2 regions of the Brevibacterium sp. 91QC2O2 genome follow, and region 1 is predicted to be linked to the other one. Evidence: predicted binding sites of a transcription regulator. Region 1 holds the regulator's gene; the other holds the start of a gene.
What was found. The regulator HrcA, encoded in region 1, represses chaperone genes, less so after heat shock. The targets are predictions, from matches to a motif close to TTNGCACTCGNNNNNNNCGAGTGCNAA.

Region 1 (7,348 bases):
CGACCTGGGCGATGCCGAGTGCGACGGGTCCTGCGGTCGAGGCCCGCAGAATCGTCGTGCCCAGCAGCGCCGGCCGGGCTCCGGCCGCCTGCAGCGCGGCGAGCTCGGCATCGGAGATCCCGCCCTCGGGTCCGACGACGAAGACGATCCTCTCCAGGTCCTCGGGCAACTGTGCCAATACCCGCGGCAGGTGCTCCTGCGCTGTTTCGTGCAGCACGATGCAGGCATCGCCGGGCCCCAGCTTGCCGGCCAGCGAGGTGCCACGGACCAAGTCGTGCAGAACGGGGACCCTGGACCGGCGGGCCTGCAGGGTGGCCGCCCGGAGAGTGTTGAGCCACTTCGCATGGGACTTCGCGGCCTTCTTCGCCGGCCAGTCGACGATCGAGCGCTGGGCCGCCCACGGCACGACCTCGTCGACGCCGACCTCGCAGGCGGCCTCGATCCCGGCCAGATCGCGGTCGCCCTTGGCCAGGGCCTGGACCAGGACCAGTGCGGGGCGCGGGGCGGGCTCCTGCACACAGGTGCGAACCCGCAGGCTCAGTGCCTCCGGGCTCGCGGTCTCGATGACTCCGCTCAACCGCAGACCGGCGCCGTCGATGATGTCCACCTCAGCGCCGGGGCCGAGTTTGCGCACGCGCACGGCATGGCCGGCCACTTCCGGGCCGAAACCCAGCAGATCGCCGACGGCGCCCGGCTGGGCGAAGGTCGACAGGAAAACGGGAGCTGTCATGTGCGCGCCTCAGCGTCCGGCGAACTTGTCGCGCAGGCGGGAGAAGGGGCCCTTGGCGTGCTTCTCGGCACTGGCATCGACCAGGCCGGAGGCATCGTGCTCGCCGCGCATTCCGGCGAGGCGCTCGAGCAGCTCCCGCTGTTCCTCGGTGACCTTCTGCGGAGTCTGCACCAGAATCGTCAGGACCAGATCGCCGCGGCTGTTACGGCGCAGCCGGGTTGCGCCCAGGCCGGCCAGCCGGGTCTGCGTGCCCGATTGGGTGCCGGCCTCGATGTCGACCTCGCGCGGCCCGTCGAAGGTGTCCACCGTGACGCTTGTGCCCAGGGCCGCTGCCGTCATCGGCACCCGCAGGGTAGCGCGCAGATTATCGCCATCACGGCTGAACACGGGGTCCTCGGCGACGGCGACCTCCAGGTGCAGATCCGCCGCGGGGCCGCCCCATGGCCCGACCTCGCCCTGCCCGGTCAACAGGATCCGGGTGCCCTCGCGGACTCCACCGGGGATCTTGACGCTGAGCGTGCGCTCGGTGCGCACACGGCCCTCGCCATGGCAGGAATTGCACGGATCGGGGATCACGGTGCCGAAACCCTGGCAGTTCGAGCACGGCTGGTTCGTCACCATATTGCCCAGCAGGGTGCGGGTCGTCTGGCGCACGGAGCCCTGCCCGTGGCACAGCGAGCAGGTGTCGTAGTCGGTACCGGGGCGGCAGCCGGAGCCGTCGCAGGTCTCGCACCGGGCCGCGGTCGAAATCGACAGTTCCTCGGTCCCCCCGAACACCGCGGTGCGCAGGTCGATCTGCAGGTCGACCAGGGCGTCCTGACCGCGCTGCGCGCGCGGGATCGGGCCACGGCCGGCTCCTGCTCCCCCACCGAAGAAGGTCTCGAAGATATCGCCGAAGCCCCCGAAGCCGGCGCCGCCGAAACCACCGGCCGCCTGGCCGTACTCGCCACCGCCGTTATCGTAGTTGCTGCGCTTGACCGGATCGGAGAGCACCTCGTAGGCCACGGAGACCTGTTTGAACTCCTCTTCGTGTCCGGGGTTGACGTCCGGGTGGAGCTTGCGCGCCAACTTCCGGTAGGCCTTCTTGATCTCCTCGGGCGCCGCGTCGCGCGCCACGCCCAAGGTCTCATAGTGATCGCTCACGTGTTTCCTTCGTCTTGAGTCGTATCGGATGCTTGTCTCCGCGCCCGCCTAGTCGGACAGGATCACGGATACGTACTTGGCGACCGCGCGCACCGCGGCCATCGTGGTCGGGTAATCCATTCTGGTGGGGCCGAGCACCGCCAGCCTGGCCCCGGCTTCCGGCCCCCCATAGGGACTGGCGATCACGGAGGTCGAGGAGAAGGACTCCAGGTCGTTCTCATGACCGATCCGCACCGCCACGGGTTCGGAATCCTGGGCCATCGAGGACAGCAGCCGCAGGAGCACGACCTGCTCCTCGAAGGCGTCGAGCAGCGGGGCGATCTGCGAGAAGAACTCGCCGCCGGCGCGCGCCAGGTTGGCGGTGCCCGCCATCAACAGACGGTCCTGCCTGCCGAGTCGGGCCAGGTCCTTGAGCACCTCGGCGAGCCGGGCGCCGGCCGCTGCGTGCTCGGCGGGCACCTGGAGGTCGTCCAGGGCTGTGTCGATCCGGGCCAGCCGGACCCCGCGCAGCGCCCGATTGACACCATCGCGCAGAGCCGTGGGATCCACCGGCACCACGTCATCGCCCAAGTCGACCACGCGCTGTTCGACCTGGCCGGAATCCGTGATGAGGACCGCCAGCAGGCGGCCCGGAGTCAATTCGACCAGTTCGACGTGGCGCACCCGGGTCTGCGAGGCCGTCGGGTACTGGACGAGCGCGACCTGGTGGGTCAGCCCCGAGAGCAGCCGAACGGTGCGCTCGAGCATATCGTCGATGTCGACCGGTGCCTGGAGAACCCGGGAGATGGCACGGCGTTCGGCCGTCGACAGGGGCTTGACGTCGTCGAGTCTGTCGACGAACACGCGGTAGCCCTTATCGGTGGGAATCCGGCCGGCCGAGGTGTGGGGCTGGGCGATCAGACCGTCCTGTTCGAGCGCTGCCATGTCATTGCGAATAGTGGCCGGGGACACCCTCAACCCGTGCCGGTCCACCAGCGCCTTCGAGCCCACCGGTTCATTGGTCGCCACGTAGTCCTCGATGATCGCCCGCAATACCCGATTCCTGCGGTCGTCGTTCACGGCCCCTCCTCAACTGACACGGTGTCGGCGGCTGCGTCCCCCACATTGGCACTCGAACACCCGGAGTGCCAATTCTACGCCGCGGACCCTGCGGGCCAAAATATCGTCGCTCACATCGGGTGGCTCCCACACCCGAACGGGGAACCGAGCTAGATTGGTGGGGTGACATTCACCGATCCCTATGGCCGCGATGTGCTCTCCGGAGGCCGCAGCGCCCACCGCAGGCCGAGTTCCCAAAAGGTGCCCGCCGACCCCGGCCTGGTCGTCGAGGAGGTCGCCACCGGTTTCGTCGGCGCGATACTGCAGGTGCAGAAAGCCCCCGGGGGCTTCTCCGTGGTGCTCGAGGACCGCATGGGCACGCGGCGCGCCTTCGAACTGGGCGCAGGCTTCTGGATCGACGGCCGTCCGGTCGAATTAACCCGGCCCAAGCACAGGGGACCCGAATACAGGATCGGTGCCGATGGCGCACCGGGAGCGCGCCGGACCCAGGCGGGGCCCCCTCCGGGGCGGACCGCCTCCGGGTCGATCGCAGTACCCGAGAGCCCCGCCCGTGTGGCCAGGCCCAGCCGGATCTGGGTCGAGGGAAAGCACGATGCCGAACTGGTGGAGAAGATCTGGGGCGAGGACCTGCGCTATGAGGGCGTGGTCGTCGAACCCCTGGGCGGCCTCGACGTGCTCGCCGAGCGGCTCGCCGAGTTCCGGCCCGATGCGCAGCACCGGGTCGGAGTGCTGGCCGACCACGTGGTCAGCGGCTCGAAGGAGTCCAGAATCGCCGCCGAGGTCATGTCCCACCGCGCCTACTCCGGCAGCGTCCACATCATCGGTCACCCGTTCATCGACATCTGGGCCGCCGTCAAACCCGCGGTGGTCGGCATCCGGGCCTGGCCCGAGGTCCCCAGGGGCGAGGACTGGAAACTGGGCACCCTGGCCCGGATCGGCTGGCCCCACGCCGACCACCGCGATACGGCCAGGGCCTGGGCGAGGATCCTGCGCAGTGTGAGCACCATGGGAGATGTCGATCCCGCGCTGTCCGGCCGGGTCGAGGAACTCATCGACTTCGTCACAGTCGGGCACTCCTGAACACGCGCCCCGACCTTGGAAAAGGCTTTGAATAGCACTCGTAGCGCCGGATTTGCCAAACCCCATGTGGTACCCGGCGTGGTGCGCCGGGTAGGGTGTGCTCAGTACGACACCGTCCCGCAGCCGATTCGAGGAGGAAGACCATGAGTCAGGACCCCCACAACGAACAGCCCGAGCAGAACGCTCTCGGACAGAACTACGGACAGGGATACGGGCAGAACCCGGATTACGCCCAGAATCCGCAACAGAACTACGGCCAGCCGGGCTATGGACAGCCCGGCGCCCAGTCCTACTACCAGCCGGGCCAGCAGCCCTTCACCGGCCCGCAGGCCTCGACCCAGTTGCCCGAGGGCGTCTACGGCGAGGGCTCCGAGGCCTTCTGGCGGGCCAGCCCGAACGATCGCACCACAAGCCTGTGGGTTGGGATCGGACAATTGTTGACCGGCTGGATCGTGCCCCTCATCCTCTTCCTTGTAAAGAAAGATGAGTCAGCATTCGTCAGGGAACACAGCAGGCAGGCGCTGAATTTCGGGATCACCATTGTCATTGCCAATGCTGCAATCTCCATCATCACAGTGGTCACATTCGGCATCGGTGGGATTCTCTACTTCGCAACAGCAATCGTGCAGATCGTCTTCGGCATTCTGCAGGCTGTTGCCGCCAACAAGGGCCAGGGATACCGTTACCCCATGACCATCCAGTTCATCAAGTGAACGCACCGCGAGTGTGAGCCGCACCTGCGCAACCGAGGGCCCCGGAGTAATCACTCCGGGGCCCTCGGTGTTCTGTGCCGGGGCCGCCGCATGGCGTTCAGATCAGCAGATCGCTCAATTCCCTGACCATGTAGTCGGCCATCAGGCGCCCGGAGACAGTGGGCGCGAACCAGATCGGATCGTCCTCCAACAGACCCATCCGCTCGAACCGGTTCAGGTACGCCGTGGCCCCATCCGGCAGCGAATCGCGCCGCAGGCCATGTTCGATCCGCGCTGCCAGCATGATCCGCTCGACTTCCCGGGTGTCCGGTCCGAGGACTTCCCGGCCCACTGCCGGGGACTGGCCCGCTGCCAGCCGGGCCGCCCAGGCACGCGGATGCTTCGCGTTCCAGAATCGGGTGCCGCCCACATGCGAATGGGCGCCGGCGCCGAACCCCCACCAGTCGCCCTCCTGCCAATAGGCGAGGTTGTGCCTGCAGCGGGTATCCGGGCCAGTAGAAAAATTGCTGACCTCGTACCAGTGCAGTCCAGCGGCCGCGAACAGCGCGTCCGCCAGTTCGTACTTATCGGCCAGATCGTCCTCATCGGGCATCGGGAGTTCTCCACGGCGCACCTGCGACCCCATCTTGGTGCCGGGCTCCACGATCAGCGAGTACGCCGAAATATGGTCGGGCTCGTTGGCCAGGGCGACTTCCACAGAGCGCCGCCAGTCTTCCAGTGACTCCCCCGGGGTGCCGTAGATCAGGTCGAGGCTGACCTGCAGGCCGGCGGCCTTGATCCACTGCACGACCTCGGGAATGCGCCGCGGATCGTGGGTCCGATCCAGGGTCTCCAGCACGTGCGGCACCGCCGATTGCATGCCCAGGGAGATCCGGGTGAAACCCGCGGCGGCCAGGGTGTCGATGTACGCAGGTGTCAGGGTGTCGGGGTTGGCCTCGGTGGTGACCTCGGCCCCGGCGGCCAGGGGCCAGCGCTCCTGCAGGTCCTGCAGCACGCCGGCCAGCACCTCGGCCGCCAGCAGGGTGGGCGTGCCGCCGCCGAAGAACACGGTGTCCAGGGGCCGCCTCGCCACCCCCGCCCGGTTGAGCACTCCTGCGGCAAGGTCCATTTCCGCGGCGATCCCCGCCCGGAAGTCCTCCCGGTTCGCACCGGGGCCCAGATCCGTCGAGGTATAGGTGTTGAAATCGCAGTACCCGCAGCGCACGCGGCAGTAGGGCACGTGGACGTAGGCGCTCCAGGTCCGTTGTGCACTGCCCTGTGCCACGCCGGCGGGCAGAGCGCCCGTGAGCGGCGGGATGTCGCCGATGGGCTGGGCCGGCACCCTACTTGTCCTTGCCCTTGCCGTCCTTGGAGCCGCCGCCATCGGAGGACAGGGCTGCGATGAAGGCCTCCTGCGGGACCTCGACGGAACCCACCATCTTCATCCGCTTCTTGCCCGCCTTCTGCTTCTCCAACAGCTTGCGCTTACGGCTGATATCGCCGCCGTAGCACTTCGAGAGCACGTCCTTGCGCATAGCCCTGATGGTCTCGCGCGCGATGATGCGCGAGCCGATGGCCGCCTGGATCGGCACTTCGAACTGCTGGCGCGGGATCAGGCCGCGCAGCTTCCCGGCCATCTCCACCCCGTAGGCATAGGCCTTGTCCTTGTGCACGATCGCGGAGAACGCGTCCACTGCGTCCCCGTGCAGCAGGATGTCGACCTTCACCAGGTCCGCTGCGGCCTGGCCGTCGTCGTTGTAGTCCAGCGAGGCGTAGCCCTTGGTCCGGGATTTGAGCTGGTCGAAGAAGTCGAAGACGATTTCGGCCAGCGGCATCCGGTAGCGCAATTCGACACGGTCCTCGGACAGGTAGTCCATCCCCTGCATCTGTCCGCGCTTGGACTGACACAGCTCCATCACGGCGCCCACGAACTCGCTGGGGGTCAGGATCGTGGCCTTGACCATGGGTTCGCGGACCTCTTTGATCTTGCCGTCGGGATACTCGCTGGGGTTCGTGACCTCGCGGGCACTGCCGTCCTCCAGCGTCACCTGATAGACCACGGATGGGGCCGTGGCGATGAGGTCGAGGCCGAATTCCCGCTCCAGCCGCTCCCGGATGATCTCCAGGTGCAGCAGGCCCAGGAAACCACAGCGGAAGCCGAAGCCCAGGGCGGCCGAGGTCTCCGGTTCGTAGACCAGGGCGGCATCGTTGAGCTTGAGCTTGTCAAGGGCATCGCGCAGGTCCGGATAGTCCGAACCGTCGATCGGGAACAACCCGGAGAACACCATCGGTTTGGGATCCCGGTAGCCGCCGAGGGCCTCTTCTGCGGGCTTGCGCGCATTCGTCACGGTATCGCCCACGCGGGACTGGCGGACGTCCTTGACGCCGGTGATGAGGTAACCGACCTCGCCCACGCCCAGTCCATCCGAGGGGTGAGGCTCCGGGGTCGAGGCGCCGATCTCCAGCAGTTCGTGGGTGGCGCCGGTGGAGAGCATTTCGATCTTCTCGCGCGGGGCCAACTTGCCATCGACCACGCGGACGTAGGTGACGACCCCGCGGTAGGTGTCGTAGACGGAGTCGAAGATCATCGCCCGGGCCGGCGCATCGGGGTCGCCCACCGGCGCGGGGACCTCGCCGACGATCT
Region 2 (7,348 bases), on a different contig from region 1:
TGGCCGATCGCGAAGCGGCGCGGGCCCACGTCCTTGGTGTATTCGATGAGCGTGGCGATATCGCCGGCCTTGGCCAGGACGGACCTGCCGAACTCGGTGACGATCTGGAAGTCGCCGTTGAACAGTTCTGGGACCTCGCGCTTGAGCACGTCGGCGTAGTCGTGGAAGGTCGGCAGCACGTCCTCGGAGGTGAAGTTCACGCTCAGGCCACCACCCACGTCGAGGCGTTCGATCTGATCCCGGCCGGCGCGGGTGTTGATCTCGTTCGCCAGGCCCACCACGGTCTTGATTCCGGCGGCTGCCAGTTCCAGCGGGATGCCCTGGGAGCCGGTGTGCACGTGCAGCTGTCGGATCCACGGGCGCGCCACGATCGCCGCGACCAGCCGCTCGCGCGAGTCCTCGTCGTACAGGGCGATGCCGAACTTCGTGGTGGTCGTCGCCGTGGACATCTGGCCGATCGACCCGGCCCCCACCACGGGGTTGACGCGCACGCCGATGTGGCTGGTCGTCGGCCCCACCCCGGATTCGGCCAGTTCATCGCGCAGAGCCGCGACCCGGCCCATTTCCTGGTACGAGTCGATGTTGAGCGAGGCGCCCAATTCCAGGGCCTCGCGCAGTTCCGCCCGGGTCTTCGCCGGGGAGTCCACCACGATCTTCTCCGGGGCGAAACCGGCGGCCTTGGCCATGGCGAATTCGCCGGGGCTCGCGACCTCGCAGCCCATCCCCCGCTCGGCCAGGAAGCGCAGCACGGGGATGATGGTCACGGCCTTGCACGCCACGGTGTGCAGAGCGGAGTCAACGCCTGCGAACGCATTGTTCAGATCGGCGATCCTGGCCTCGATCACATCCAGATTGAGAATGCCGGCCAGCTGCTGGTCCTGGCCGAGCATCGAGTTGTCCGCCAACGATTTGATCGCCGCATTGCGTGCGTGAAGTGCCGTGGCCATATCAGGTGATTCCCCCGGAGGTGTGCGAGCGTATATGAAGGTCTGTTCACCAGACCTTTCGTGACGCTCACATGATATACGCCGAGGCCGCGAACGGCCGAACGGGGTTCAGAGGCTACGACTCACTTGTCGTCCTCTTCCTCCTTCTTCTCCACGACCAGCGTCTCGGTCGTCAGCACCAGGGCCGCGATCGAGGACGCGTTGCGCAGAGCCGAACGCGTCACCTTCACCGGGTCGATGATGCCCTGGGCGATCAGATCGCCATAGGTGTCGGTAGCGGCGTTGTAGCCCTGTCCCAGGTCGAGTTCGGCGACCTTGGACACGACGACCGAACCGTCCTGTCCGGCGTTGGCCGCGATCTGGCGCAGCGGCTGGACCACGGCGCGGCGGACGATGTCGACACCTGTCGCAGCGTCGCCGGTCAGGCCCAGGTCGTCACCGGCCAGAACCTGTGCGGCCTGCACCAGAGCGGAACCGCCGCCTGCCACGATGCCCTCTTCGATCGCAGCGCGGGTGGCGGACACTGCGTCCTCCACACGGTGCTTGCGTTCCTTGAGCTCGACCTCGGTCGCGGCGCCGACCTTGATGACGGCGACACCGCCGGAGAGCTTGGCCAGGCGCTCCTGGAGCTTCTCCTTGTCCCATTCGGAGTCGGTGTTCTCGACCTCGGCGCGGATCTGCGCCACCCGGCCGGCCACTGCGGACTCGTCACCGGCGCCGTCGACGACGGTGGTGTTGTCCTTCGTGATCGTCACGGTGCGGGCGGTGCCCAGCTGGTCGACCGTCACCTGATCGAGCTTCATGCCCATATCCGCGGTGATGACCTCGCCACCGGTCAGGACGGCCAGGTCCTCCAGGATCGCCTTGCGGCGGTCGCCGAAGCCCGGTGCCTTGACGGCTGCGACATTGAGGATGCCGCGGATCTTGTTGACCACCAGGGTCGACAGGGCCTCACCCTCGACGTCCTCGGCGATGATCAGCAGCGGCTTGCCGGCCTGCTGGACCTTCTCCAGGACGGGCAGCAGCTCCTGGATGTTGGAGATCTTGCCCTGGTTGATCAGGATCAGCGGATCGCTCAGGACTGCTTCCTGGCGGTCGGCGTCGGTCACGAAGTACGGCGACAGGTAGCCCTTGTCGAACTGCATGCCCTCGGTGACTTCGAGTTCGGTCGTCGAGGCCTGGGACTCGTCGATCGTGATGACGCCGTCCTTGCCGACGACGTCGAAGGCCTTGGCGATGAGTTCGCCGATTTCGGCCGACTGGGCGGACAGGGCCGCCACGTGGGCGATCTCCTGCGAGCCGTTGACGTCCCGGGCGTTCTCGCGCAGGCGGGCCTCGACCGCGTCCACGGCCTTCTCGATCCCGGCCTTGAGCTGGCCGGGTGCGCCGCCTGCGGTGACGTTGCGCAGGCCCTCGTGGACCAGTGCCTGGGCCAGCACGGTGGCCGTCGTGGTGCCGTCGCCTGCGACATCATTGGTCTTGGTGGCGACTTCCTTGGCCAGCTGCGCGCCCAGGTTCTCGTACGGGTCGTCCAGTTCGACCTCGCGGGCGATGGTCACACCGTCGTTGGTGATCGTGGGTGCGCCCCACGCCTTGTCCAGGACGACGTTGCGGCCCTTGGGGCCCAGCGTGACCTTGACGGTGTTCGCCAGGACATCGACGCCCCGTTCCAGTGCGGCGCGGGCTGCGTCGTCAAACTGCAGAGTCTTCGGCATTGCCTAACTTCCTCTTCTGCTTGTCGTTTACGTCGTTAAACGTAGGTCAGTGGAAGCGGGCTCAGCCGATGACCGCGAGCACATCGCGGGCCGAGAGCACCAGGTACTCCTCGCCACCGAACTTGACCTCGGTGCCGCCGTACTTCGAGTAGATGACCTTGTCGCCCTCGGCGACGTCCAGGGCGATGCGGTTGCCATTGTCGGCGACGCGGCCGGGGCCCACTGCCACGACCTCGCCCTCCTGGGGCTTTTCCTTGGCGGTGTCGGGGATGACCAGACCGGAGGCTGTGGTCTGCTCGGCCTCGAGCTGGCGGATGACGATCCGATCCTCGAGCGGCTTGATGTTAACCGACATGTTCGGACACTCCTTCATGTTCATAAGGTGGTGGGCCGCCTGGGCGGCCGTGGTTCGACGCGGGACCCGGAGTCGGACGCCGAGGCCTCCGCGCCGCGGGTCCGTTCGTCGTCGCGGGTGCCGAACGGTGCGATTGTGCGGGTGCCGACGGGTCCGATGTGCTGTGGAATCCCACTTAGCACTCACGGAGCTCGTGTGCTAACTCCGACTTTATGACTGACTTGGCACTCATGCAACTCGAGTGCCAGATCTCGACACGATTCGTCTTGCGCCCACAGCTGACGGGCAGCCGACTCTCAGGCCAGGGCCCAGCCACCCAGGGCGCGTTCGGCGTTGGCGGTCACCAGGTTCGCCACCTCGGCCTCCTTGGCCACGTTCTCCGGGGTCGCGGTAGGACCGGGTTGACCGGGCTGCGCCGGCTTGCGCGCCGGCTTGCGCGCCGGCGGCGGGAACTCCGCGCCCAACCGGACCTCGGCCAGCTTGCGCACCGTCAAGGGGACCAGGTACGAACCGCCCGGCTTGCCGCGGTGCGGATGCGGGGTGAGGAATGGCGCGTCGGTCTCGGTCAGCAGCAGCTCATCGGGCACGGCGGCCGCAGCCGCCCGCAAATCGTGTGCGTTCTTGAACGTGATGTTGCCAGAGAACGACATGAGGTAGCCGCGCCGCGCGCACTCCCTGGCCATCGCCTCGTCGCCGGAGAAGCAGTGGAAGATCGTCACGTCCGGGGCCCCGGCATCGGCCAGTATCCGCAGCACGTCCGCATGGGAGTTCCGGTCGTGGATCTGCAGGGCCAGACCCAGGCGCTTGGCGATCTCGATGTGGGCGCGGAAGGACTCCTCCTGGATCCGCCGGCCGGCCGCATCCTCCGTCTGGAAGAAGTCCATGCCGGTCTCCCCCACCACGCGCATCCGCGGGTGCGAGGCCAGCAGCGCCTCGATCTCCGCCAGCGAGTCGTCGAGCAGCCCGACCGCGGCCAGGCGCGGGGCCTCGTTCGGGTGGATCGCCACCCCGCCGAGCATCCAGTCCGGGCGCACCCCCGGCTCATCGCCCGCAGCGACCCTGGCCACCAGGTCAGCGGTGAAGCGGGCCGATGACATCTCACAGCCGATCTGCACGATCCGCGTGATCCCCGCCGTCTGCGCGGCGTCGTGGAAGAAGCTCAGCTGCGGGAAGCCCGTGCCCTCCTGCCCGGGGCCCTCGGCGCCGTCATCGGCCGGATCGACCTCGGGGGCCGGCTCCCCGGCCTTGATCGGCCCGCGCACCCCCAGGCCCAGATCCAGGTGGGTGTGCGTGTCGACTGCGGGAGCTGCCAGGGGGACGGGAATCGGCGGGTAGACGCCGGCGCCTCGTGATGCCACCGCGGCTCAGGCCCCCTGCTTCTGACCGCCGGCCGAACCGGCCGCGGCGTCGTCCTTGGGCGCCTCGTAGCGCGGGAACACGCCCGTGGGCTTGGGCAGTTCGACGCCCGCGGCCAGCGGCGTGGCCAGTGCGGCGAAGCTGCGCACATGGGTGGCCTCGTTGTCATCGCGGCCACCGGCCGAACCGACGGCGGGCACGCCCAGCAGGTCCAGGACCTTGCCCGCGGACTCCGGCATCACCGGCTGGACCAGGATGGAGACCTGCCGCACGACCTCGATCGTGGTGTAGAGGACCGTGGCCATCCGGGCCGGATCGGTCTTCTTGAACTTCCAGGGCTCCTGCGCGCTGAAGTAGCGGTTGGCCTCCTCGAGCACCTTCCACAGGACCTCGACATAGCGGTTGAGCTCCTGGGTTGCGACGAAGCCGCGGGCGGCCTCGTGCGCGGCGGCGGCCTGGTCGAGCAGCGCCCGGTCCGCCTCGGTGAAGTCCGCTTCGGCGATATCCGGCACGATGCCGCCCAGGTTCTTATTCACCATGGACAGCGAGCGTTGGGCCAGGTTGCCGTACTCATTGGCCAGGTCCGAGTTCTTGCGCCCGATGATCGATTCGGCGGAGTAGGAGCCGTCGTTGCCGTAGGAGATCTCGCGCAGCAGGAAGAAGCGCATGGCGTCCAGGCCGAAGGAGTCGACCAGATCGTAGGGGTCGACGACGTTGCCGATCGACTTCGACATCTTCTCGCCCTTGTTGAACAGGAAGCCGTGGGCATGGACGCGCTTGGGCAGTTCGATCCCGGCGCTCATCAGGAAGGCCGGCCAGTACACGGCGTGGAAGCGCACGATGTCCTTGCCGATGATGTGGACGTCGGCCGGCCAGAACTTCTTGAAGGCCTCGCCGTCGACGTTCGGGTAGCCCACGCCGGTCAGGTAGTTCGTCAGGGCGTCGACCCACACGTACATCACGTGCTTCTCATCGCCGGGCACGGGGATGCCCCAGTCGAAGGTGGTGCGCGAGATCGACAGGTCGTTCAGGCCGCCCGAGACGAAGGAGGCGACCTCGTTGCGGCGCACATCGGGGCCGACGAACTCGGGGTGTTCCGCATAGAGCGCCAGCAGTTTGTCCTGGTATGCCGACAGGCGGAAGAAGTAGGATTCCTCCTCCGTCCAGGTCACCTCGGTGCCGGTGGCGGTGGCGTAGCGCTGACCGTCCTCGCGGACTTCGGTTTCGTCCTCGTTGTAATAGGCCTCATCGCGCACCGAGTACCAGCCGGCGTAGCTGTCGAGGTAGATGTCGCCGTTTTCCTCCATCCGCTGCCAGATCGCCTGGCAGCTGGCCACGTGGTCGGCGTCGGTGGTGCGGATGAAGCGGTTGTAGCTGGAGCCCAGGGTGTCCTGCAGGGTGCGGAAGGCCGCGGCGTTGGCGGTGGCCAGTTCCATCGCCGTCACGCCCTGCTTCTGCGCGGTCTGTTGCATCTTCAGGCCGTGTTCGTCCGTGCCCGTCATGAAGAAGACATCCTCACCGTCGAGCCGGTGGAACCGGGCGATCGTGTCGGCCGCGACGTATTCGTAGGCATGGCCGATGTGCGGGGTGCCATTGGGATAGGCGATGGCGGTGGTGATGTAGAAGCTCATGGGGAAAGTCTACTTCGCGGCCGCCTGCCGGTTCGCGCGGCCGGGCGGGCGCAGCCCGCCGGTTGTCCGAGGCCCGCGCCCTGTCCTCATGCTTTGTCAGCCAAGTAGGCCTCGTAGACCTCGCGGGTCTTCAGGCCGGCGTCCTTGGCGATGCGGGCCGCCGCGTCCTTGGCGCGCAGTCCGGCCTCGACCAGCTCGGCCACGGCCGCCACATGGTCCTCCGGCGCCGAGGTCCGCCCCACGAAGCCGGTCACGACCAGGGTGAGTTCGCCGCGCAGACCGTCTGCGGCCTCGGCGGCCAGATCGGCGATCGTCCCGCGCAGCACTTCCTCGTAGGTCTTCGTCAGCTCCCGGCTGATCGTCATGGCCCGCTCCGGACCGAACGCCTGCGCCAGGTCGTCGAGGGTCGCTGCGATCCGGTGCGGGCTTTCGAAGAACACCATCGTGCGCCGCTCATGGGCGAGTTCGGCGAACAGCCGCGAGCGCTCCCCGGACTTGCGCGGCACGAAACCCTCGAAGGTGAAGCGGTCGCTGGGCAGGCCGGACAGGGCCAGGGCCGTGAAGACCGCCGACGGCCCCGGCGCCGAGGTTACCGGCAGTCCGGCGCCCGCGACCGCCTTGACGACGTGGTAGCCGGGGTCGGAGACCGCGGGCATTCCCGCATCGGTCAGCAGCACCACGCGTTTGCCGTGCTGGATCGCCGCCACCACGTCCACGGCCTTGGTCTGTTCATTGTGGTCGAAAACGCTGACCACGTTCTTGGTGTGGGCCAGGCCCAGGCGCTGGGCCAGGCCCAGGAACCGGCGGGTGTCCTCGGCTGCGATCAGATCCGCGCCCTCGATCTCAGCTCGCATCCGCGGGGAGGCATCGGCCAGATTGCCGATCGGGGTGCCGACCAGGACAAGTGCGGCACGAGGTGCTGCAGAGCTGGGCGAATCCGGTTCGAAGGCTGCGGAGGAACTCATGAACCCATCCTCCCACGCCCGTGCCGCCGCGCGACCCGTAGACTGGCGAGGTGTCCGACCTGAGCGAACAGCAGACCCAGCACGCACCCGGCGCCCAGTCCGCCGCAACCGAGTCCGGCGGCCCGAGAGCCGGCGGTTCACGCGGTGGTTCCAGCGGGGTTGCGGCCAGACTCCACGCTGCGCTGCTCAAGCCGGGCGTGGCGTTCTACGCCTGGTTCATCCCCGTGATGCTGACCGTCCTGGGCGGGGCTCTGCGCCTGTACCGGCTGGGCTTCCCCCATTCCCTGGTGTTCGACGAGACCTACTATGTCAAGGACGGCTACGCCCTGTGGCAGTCTGGTTATGAGCGCAATTGGACGAAGGAGGCCAATGACGCCTT

Region 2: the regulator HrcA is predicted to act here: its motif matches at 3,239-3,265, upstream of groES (co-chaperone GroES).

Annotation. Positions count from the first base shown of each region.
Region 1 covers NZ_JANIJY010000001.1:319,586-326,933, forward strand. Annotated here, with positions in the region: gene NQ036_RS01550 (16S rRNA (uracil(1498)-N(3))-methyltransferase) at 1-730, opposite strand, end outside; gene dnaJ (molecular chaperone DnaJ) at 740-1,873, opposite strand; gene hrcA (heat-inducible transcriptional repressor HrcA) at 1,922-2,932, opposite strand; gene NQ036_RS01565 (DUF3097 domain-containing protein) at 3,095-4,012, shown strand; gene NQ036_RS01570 (DUF4870 domain-containing protein) at 4,156-4,725, shown strand; gene hemW (radical SAM family heme chaperone HemW) at 4,823-6,046, opposite strand; gene lepA (translation elongation factor 4) at 6,048-7,348, opposite strand, start outside.
Region 2 covers NZ_JANIJY010000003.1:178,523-185,870, forward strand. Annotated here, with positions in the region: gene NQ036_RS04295 (diaminopimelate decarboxylase) at 1-947, opposite strand, end outside; gene groL (chaperonin GroEL) at 1,070-2,662, opposite strand; gene groES (co-chaperone GroES) at 2,724-3,017, opposite strand; gene NQ036_RS04310 (TatD family hydrolase) at 3,314-4,375, opposite strand; gene metG (methionine--tRNA ligase) at 4,382-6,004, opposite strand; gene rsmI (16S rRNA (cytidine(1402)-2'-O)-methyltransferase) at 6,091-6,969, opposite strand; gene NQ036_RS04325 (phospholipid carrier-dependent glycosyltransferase) at 7,020-7,348, shown strand, end outside.